2 regions of the Blautia faecis genome follow, and region 1 is predicted to be linked to the other one. Evidence: predicted binding sites of a transcription regulator. Region 1 holds the regulator's gene; the other holds the start of a gene.

Region 1 (3,431 bases):
AGCTCTTTCTTAGCTTTCTCAGCAGCTTCTTTCAGTCTCTGAAGAGCCATCTTATCGTTGCTTAAGTCAACGCCCTCTGTTCTCTTGAACTCAGAAAGCATATAGTCTGTAATTCTCTGGTCAAAGTCATCACCACCAAGACGGTTGTTACCAGCTGTTGCCAGAACTTCGATAACGCCATCACCAATCTCAATAATGGAAACATCGAATGTACCACCACCAAGGTCATAAACCATGATCTTCTGCTCTTTCTCATTGTCAAGACCATATGCAAGAGCTGCTGCTGTAGGCTCGTTGATGATACGTTTTACATCGAGACCTGCAATCTTACCAGCATCCTTGGTTGCCTGACGCTGAGCATCATTGAAATATGCCGGAACAGTGATAACTGCTTCTGTAACAGACTCTCCAAGGTATCCTTCAGCGTCTTTTTTCAGTTTCTGAAGAATCATAGCGGAAATTTCCTGTGGGGAATATTTCTTATCATCAATTGTTACACGGTAATCTGTACCCATCTCTCTCTTGATGGAAGAGATTGTTTTCTCTGCGTTTGTTACTGCCTGACGTTTTGCAGGCTCACCTACCAGACGCTCACCTGTCTTTGTGAATGCTACAACAGATGGTGTTGTTCTGGATCCTTCTGTATTTGCGATAACGGTTGGCTGTCCACCTTCCATAACAGCTACACAGCTGTTTGTTGTACCTAAGTCAATACCAATGATTTTTCCCATGATAATTTTCCTCCTGTTTAAAAATTCATGGTTGCTGTCCATTACACGAACAGTAACATTTATACTTTGTTTTTAGAAAATGTCGATGAAGTTTGATTCTCCAAGCTGCTTTCTGTTAATTAGCAACTTTTACCATACTGTGTCTTACAACGAAATCCTTGTAGGTATATCCCTTCTGAAATTCCTCTACGACGATGTTCTCGCCAACGGATTCGTCCTCCACATGCATCACTGCATTATGCAGATTCGGATCAAATTCCTTACCTACAGCTTCGATTGGCTTCACACCCATCTCATCAAAAGCTGTCATCATCTGCTTGTAGATCATCTTCATGCCTTCTGCAAATGGATCATCCTCCGGTGCCTGTGCAAGACCTCTTTCGAAGTTATCCACGATCGGAAGCATTTTTTCAACGATGTCCCTGGCGCCGATGATGTACATGCTGGATTTCTCTTTCTCCGTTCTTTTACGGTAGTTATCAAATTCAGCCATGCTGCGCTTCAGTCTGTCTGTAAGCTCCTCGACCTGCTGTTCAAATTTATCTTTCTCTTTTTTCTTCTTGCCGAAGAAAGAAGTTTTTGTCTTGGTTTCCGGTTCCTTCTGAGATTCGGCTTCCTGATCTGACTGCTCAGTTTCTTCTGTCTGTGCTGGTTCTTCGGAAGTCTCCTCTTCTGCTGTCTGGGCTGTATCTGCTGCCTCTTCTTCGCTTCCGTCTGTTACCGGAATGTCAACTGCTTCTTCCTGTACTTCGGCTTCTTTATTCATTTCTTCTGACACGCTTTCAACCGCCTTTCTAGGTTTTCTTATTTACCATTTCGTCAAGCTGGACTTTTAATTTCTTTAAGCTGTCCACTACATTCTCGTAATCCATTCGCTTGGGACCGATGATTCCAATAGTTCCACGCATTCCATCTCCCAACTCGTAAGTAGCTGTGACCACACTGCAGTCTTTCATGGTACGTACCGGAACTTCATCCCCGATGTATACCTGAACTCCTGTGTTCTCCGGATCTCCCATTTCCTCACGGACCATATCCGCAAGTTCCTGCTTATCCTCGAAAGTGGAAATCAGCTCACTGGCTCTGGATGTATCTGCAAGCTCTGGATACTTAAATATGTTGGTTGCTCCCGATGTATATACTTTCATATCTTCTTCGTCCACGTGAATCGTAGCTGCAACTGCGTCCAGCACATCTGCAACCACACCGCTGTGGCTTCCCGCCTGTTCTTTCAATCTGGCGATCATGCCCAGATTAATGTCCTGGATGGGTACACCGTTCAGGTTCGTGTTAAGAAGAAGATTCAGCTTCAGGATCGTCTGGTCATCCATCTCCTCATCAATATTAATGATCTGGTTCCGAATGACATTACCCTCACATACAACTACGGCAATCAGCTGCCGCTCATTGACTCGTGAAAGCTGAATGAACTTCAGGGTGCTTCCCTTATACTGGGGAACCGCAACCATAGCCGCATAATTGGTATTCGTGGCAAGAACCTTCGCCACCTGCTTGAGCACCTTATCCATCTTATCTGACTTCTCAATCATCAGATCACGGATTTCTGCGATCTCGGCTTCCTTCTCCCTGGTAAGCTCATCTACATAAAGGCGATAGCCTTTATCTGATGGAATTCTTCCGGCTGAGGTGTGGGGCTGTACGATGTAGCCCATATCCGTCAGGTCGGACATCTCATTTCGGATAGTAGCAGAGCTGACATTCAGATCCGGATATTTGGAAATAGTTCTGGAACCTACAGGCTCGCCTGTTTCCATATAAGTTTTGATGATTGCTTTCAGTATTTTCCGTTTGCGCTCATCTAATACTTCATCCATGAAATATCTGCTCCTTCCTGAAAAGCAGACGGTCAAACCTGATTCTGATTTCCGTCTGGCTTCTTCGAATTCCTTTTGTTAGCACTCATTATTTAGGAGTGCTAACATCTATGCTCTTAAGATACACCTCAGTATTCCTTTTGTCAATATTTTTTACAAATTTTTTTCATCTTTTTTGATAGTTTTTACCCTATACTTTACCATTCTGGCTAAATTCTCCTTACTGCAATACTTTTTTTGGACAGCAAGGATACTATCAGGTATCTGCCAACGCAGTCTTATGTTTGCTGCCGCATAAATGAAAAAGATGCCTTGAGAAAATTTTCCCTGGCATCTTCTTTCCTATATAGGAATACCGCCCATAGGCGACATGTCCGTTTTGTAACTGTTCAGCACCTTCACAGTTATATGTTTCGCAAAACAGCCCCTGCTGAATAGCAGCCTCTATTTTTTATAATTTTCCAGATAGTCAAGAACTGCTGTCGGCTCATCCAGAAAGACTACCATATCCAGCACGGAAAAATCCATGAATTTCTCTTCTGCTGTGTACTCCAGCAATGCTTTCATCTTGTCATAATATCCGTCAATGTTATACAGCACAATTGGGCGGTCAATACGTTTCAGGCTTTTCAAGGTAAAAATCTCAAAAAATTCCTCGTAGGTACCAATTCCGCCAGGTGCTACGATCGTAGCATCTGATTTTTCTTCCAGAAGTTTTTTGCGCTCTCTCATATTCTCTGTGAAAATAAATTCCGTGCATTTCTCATACAGAACTCCAGGCTGGTCAAAAAATCGGGGAGCAATTCCAAGTATGTAACCATTTTCTGCTGCCACGCCTCTGGCTGCTGCTCCCATCATTCCGGTA
Region 2 (3,431 bases), on a different contig from region 1:
CTTCGCCTGCTCTTCATCAAGACCTGTTACATCCGGCTCTGTACGATCCTTCAGCAGCTCTGCTTCGTGTGCCTCATAAAGGTTCTTTACTTCCAATGAATGATGGGTCTGATTAAATTTTGTTATCTGAAATGGATCCTTGCCATTCGCCTGAAGCTCTGCCAGTTTATCACGGCGGATTTTCAGAAGCTGATTCAGATCCTGATTCTTCTGTTCTGCCACTTTTGTGCCTCCTTAAATATTACGCTGGATTTCCAGCACTTTGTACTTCATGATACCGGATGGCAGCTCTACTTCTACAATATCACCTGTGTGTGCGCCCATAAGAGCCTTTCCTACAGGAGATTCATTAGAAATCTTGCCTTCCAGGCTGTTTGCCTCTGTGGAGCCAACCAGCTTCAGTTCTATATCTTCGTCAAACTCGAAGTCATGTACTCTTACTTTACATCCTACGCTGATCTTGTCAAGATCTACTTCGTCCTCAACTACAACCTCAGCGTTCTTCAGGATTTTCTCAATTTCTTCAATACGCGCTTCGATATCTCTCTGCTCATCTTTAGCTGCATCGTACTCTGCATTCTCGGACAGGTCTCCCTGCTCTCTTGCCTCTTTGATCTTACCTGCTACTTCTTTTCTTTTTACTACCTTTAAATCATGCAGCTCTTCTTCCAGTTTTTTAAGTCCTGCATAGGTTAGTAAGTTCTTCTTTTCTTCCATTATAGCCTTACTCCCTTTCATTCCGGCGGCTTGTCGCCCCGTATCATACATTTCTTATATGCTGTTTCTCCCGGAAAATTCCATTACTATAAAAGTCCTGAACAAAAAGCTGCAGAAATATACCAACCACAGATAACATTCATTCGCCAAACAGTCCACTTTTATAATTGTTAATGCCTGCAGAAGCAGACATTTCATTACCCAAAAGGGTACAAATTCACTAGGATATTCACAGTTTCACCATTATAGCTAAATCAACAGGCATTGTCAAGACAGAAAAATAGCGAACAAATGTAAAAAAAGATGCCGCAGAACCACCATTTTCCGTGATTCTGCGGCATCTTACTTCTAAATTATGCTATTCTCTCAGAATATGCTTCTGAAGGGGGAAAAGTTATCCTTCGATGGCAATGTGTTTCTTCTCTTCCACTGCTGGTTTCGCTTCTTTCTTCGGAACAAACAGTTTCAGAATGCCATGTTTAAACTCAGCCTTAATATCCTCCTGCTGTACGTCCTCGCCTACATAAAAGCTTCTGCTGCAGGCTCCTGCGTAACGCTCCCTGCGGATATAATGACCGGATTCTTTCTCCTGCTCATCTTTGTCCAGACCTTTCTCAGCGCTGATGGTCAGATAGCCATTCTCCAGGGAAGCCTTAATCTCATCTTTGGTAAATCCTGGAAGATCAACTACCAGCTGATAACCGTTATCCATTTCCTTAATATCAGTCTTCATAACGTGGCTGGCTCTCTTGCCATAAAGCTTCTTCTCGGTATCTTTCATTGCTTTATCATCATAATAGAATGGAAAATCATTAAAGAAATCATCAAATAAGTTCTCTCCAAAAATACTAGGCATTAACATAAGTCATCTCTCCTTTTTATATATGCTGTTTACCTTGTTTCTTGGAACTCGGGTGGTAGGGAATTCATAAAGCCTTTCGCTTTTGCTTTCTTTTTATCCCCTTCCTTTGTTCTAGTTGTAATATAGCACCTATTATTAGCACTGTCAATAGGTGAGTGCTAATATTTTTGTGAAGAATTTGTGAACGCTACGGTCTGTGCTAGACGGATATCCACCGGACATCCAGTCCCCATCACATACTGCATAAAAAGGAACAACATATTTTTGCAACTTATCTTGCACTTTCACTGCTATCAACAAATGTATCTTCTGTTTATATATATTATTACCATGAATTTGCATTGCTCAGTCTACAATCCCCAATAACCAGTCTCTGGCATTAATACGTCGAATTCCCTCATATTGTTCTTCTGGTTCTTCATCCATTGTTAAGATAATCTTTGGATAATGATCTCGTATCGCCTGTAATGGCCTTAATTCTCTTAAAAGTGTATTTTCATCTCGTACAGTCAGTGCCACCTGGAAATATACTGTTCCCTTTTTATTCTGTGCCACAAAATCCACTTCATATGAATCGATTTTTCCAACATACACCTCATATCCTCGACGTAACAATTCCAGATAGACTATATTTTCCAGAACATGTCCTGCATCTGCCTGCCTCGAACCTAAAAGCATATACCTCATTCCAATATCAACTATATAATATTTTTCAAGAGTTTTTAAATATTGTTTTCCCTTTATATTATAACGTTTTGCCTGATATATAATATAACTCTCGCTAAAAGCCTCTAGATATTTTTCCACCGTTTTTGTATCAATTTTTCGCCCTTCTGAGGTCATCGTATCTGCAATTTTTTTTGATGACAATGGATTTCCTATATTATCAAACACAAATCTTAAGACACTCTTAAGCATCATAGTATCTGTAATTTTTTTTCTGTTTATAATATCCTTTACAACAATCGTATTATAGATTCCTTCCAGATAATCTCTGATCTCATCTGGCTGATTTTTTAATTCCAGTGTAAACGGAAATGAACTATTCTGCAAATACTCAGCATATTTGATTCCTCTGTCATTCATACTGCCAGTACTCTCCATATATTCCTTAAAAGACAACGGCAACATTTCAATCTGAATATATCTTCCTGAAATCATAGTTGCAATCTCACTGGACAACATATATGCATTGGAACCAGTCACATAAATATCTATGTTTTTTTTAATATAAAGACTGTCCAACACTTTCGGAAAATCTGTTACATTCTGAATTTCATCAAGGAAAATATATGTCATTTTTCCATCAAGCAGACGTTCCTTTAAATATTTATATAATTTCCTGTAATCTGTCAGTTCTTCATAATCAAGATCTTCAAAATTAATAGAAATAATCTGTTCTTCCTCAATCCCATGCTCTTTTAAATAATTGCGATAAATTTCCAGAAGCATAGATTTTCCACAACGTCGTACACCTGTAACAATTTTAATCAACTGCTTATCTTTCCAGGCTATCAGTTTTTCTAAATATTCTTTTCTTTCTATAATCATAATAATGCTCCTTTCTTTACTAATTATATTCCAAAAGCAACAAAAAAATCAATAGTTTTAGGATTGTAGTCCCAAAACTATTGATTTTTTATTTTTATTGGAACAAAAATCAACTTACTAGCTGCTTCTGATAATTTACTGATGGCAATAGATCTTGCAGATGGCATTACTTTCCACAGCACTCCACAATGGCCTTTTCCACATCTTCTATCTGGAATGGTTTTGCCAGATGTGCGGTCATGCCGGCTGCGAGACATCTTTTTGCATCTTCCTCAAATGCATTTGCAGTCATTGCAATGAT

What was found. Region 1 encodes HrcA, which represses chaperone genes, less so after heat shock. Its sites were predicted from a motif close to TGTTAGCACTCNNNNNNNNNGAGTGCTAACA; they were not measured.
Region 2: PGQ38_RS01035 (Hsp20/alpha crystallin family protein) is a predicted target of HrcA. The motif match lies at 1,713-1,743, and genes of this name have one in related genera.

The regions. Positions count from the first base shown of each region.
Region 1 covers NZ_JAQDKY010000010.1:77,936-81,366, reverse strand. Annotated here, with positions in the region: gene dnaK (molecular chaperone DnaK) at 1-731, opposite strand, end outside; gene grpE (nucleotide exchange factor GrpE) at 847-1,497, opposite strand; gene hrcA (heat-inducible transcriptional repressor HrcA) at 1,526-2,566, opposite strand; gene PGQ38_RS07115 (LOG family protein) at 3,011-3,431, opposite strand, start outside.
Region 2 covers NZ_JAQDKY010000001.1:263,340-266,770, forward strand. Annotated here, with positions in the region: gene lysS (lysine--tRNA ligase) at 1-222, opposite strand, end outside; gene greA (transcription elongation factor GreA) at 235-717, opposite strand; gene PGQ38_RS01035 (Hsp20/alpha crystallin family protein) at 1,112-1,579, opposite strand; gene PGQ38_RS01040 (ATP-binding protein) at 1,925-3,130, opposite strand; gene PGQ38_RS01045 (ATP-binding protein) at 3,297-3,431, opposite strand, start outside.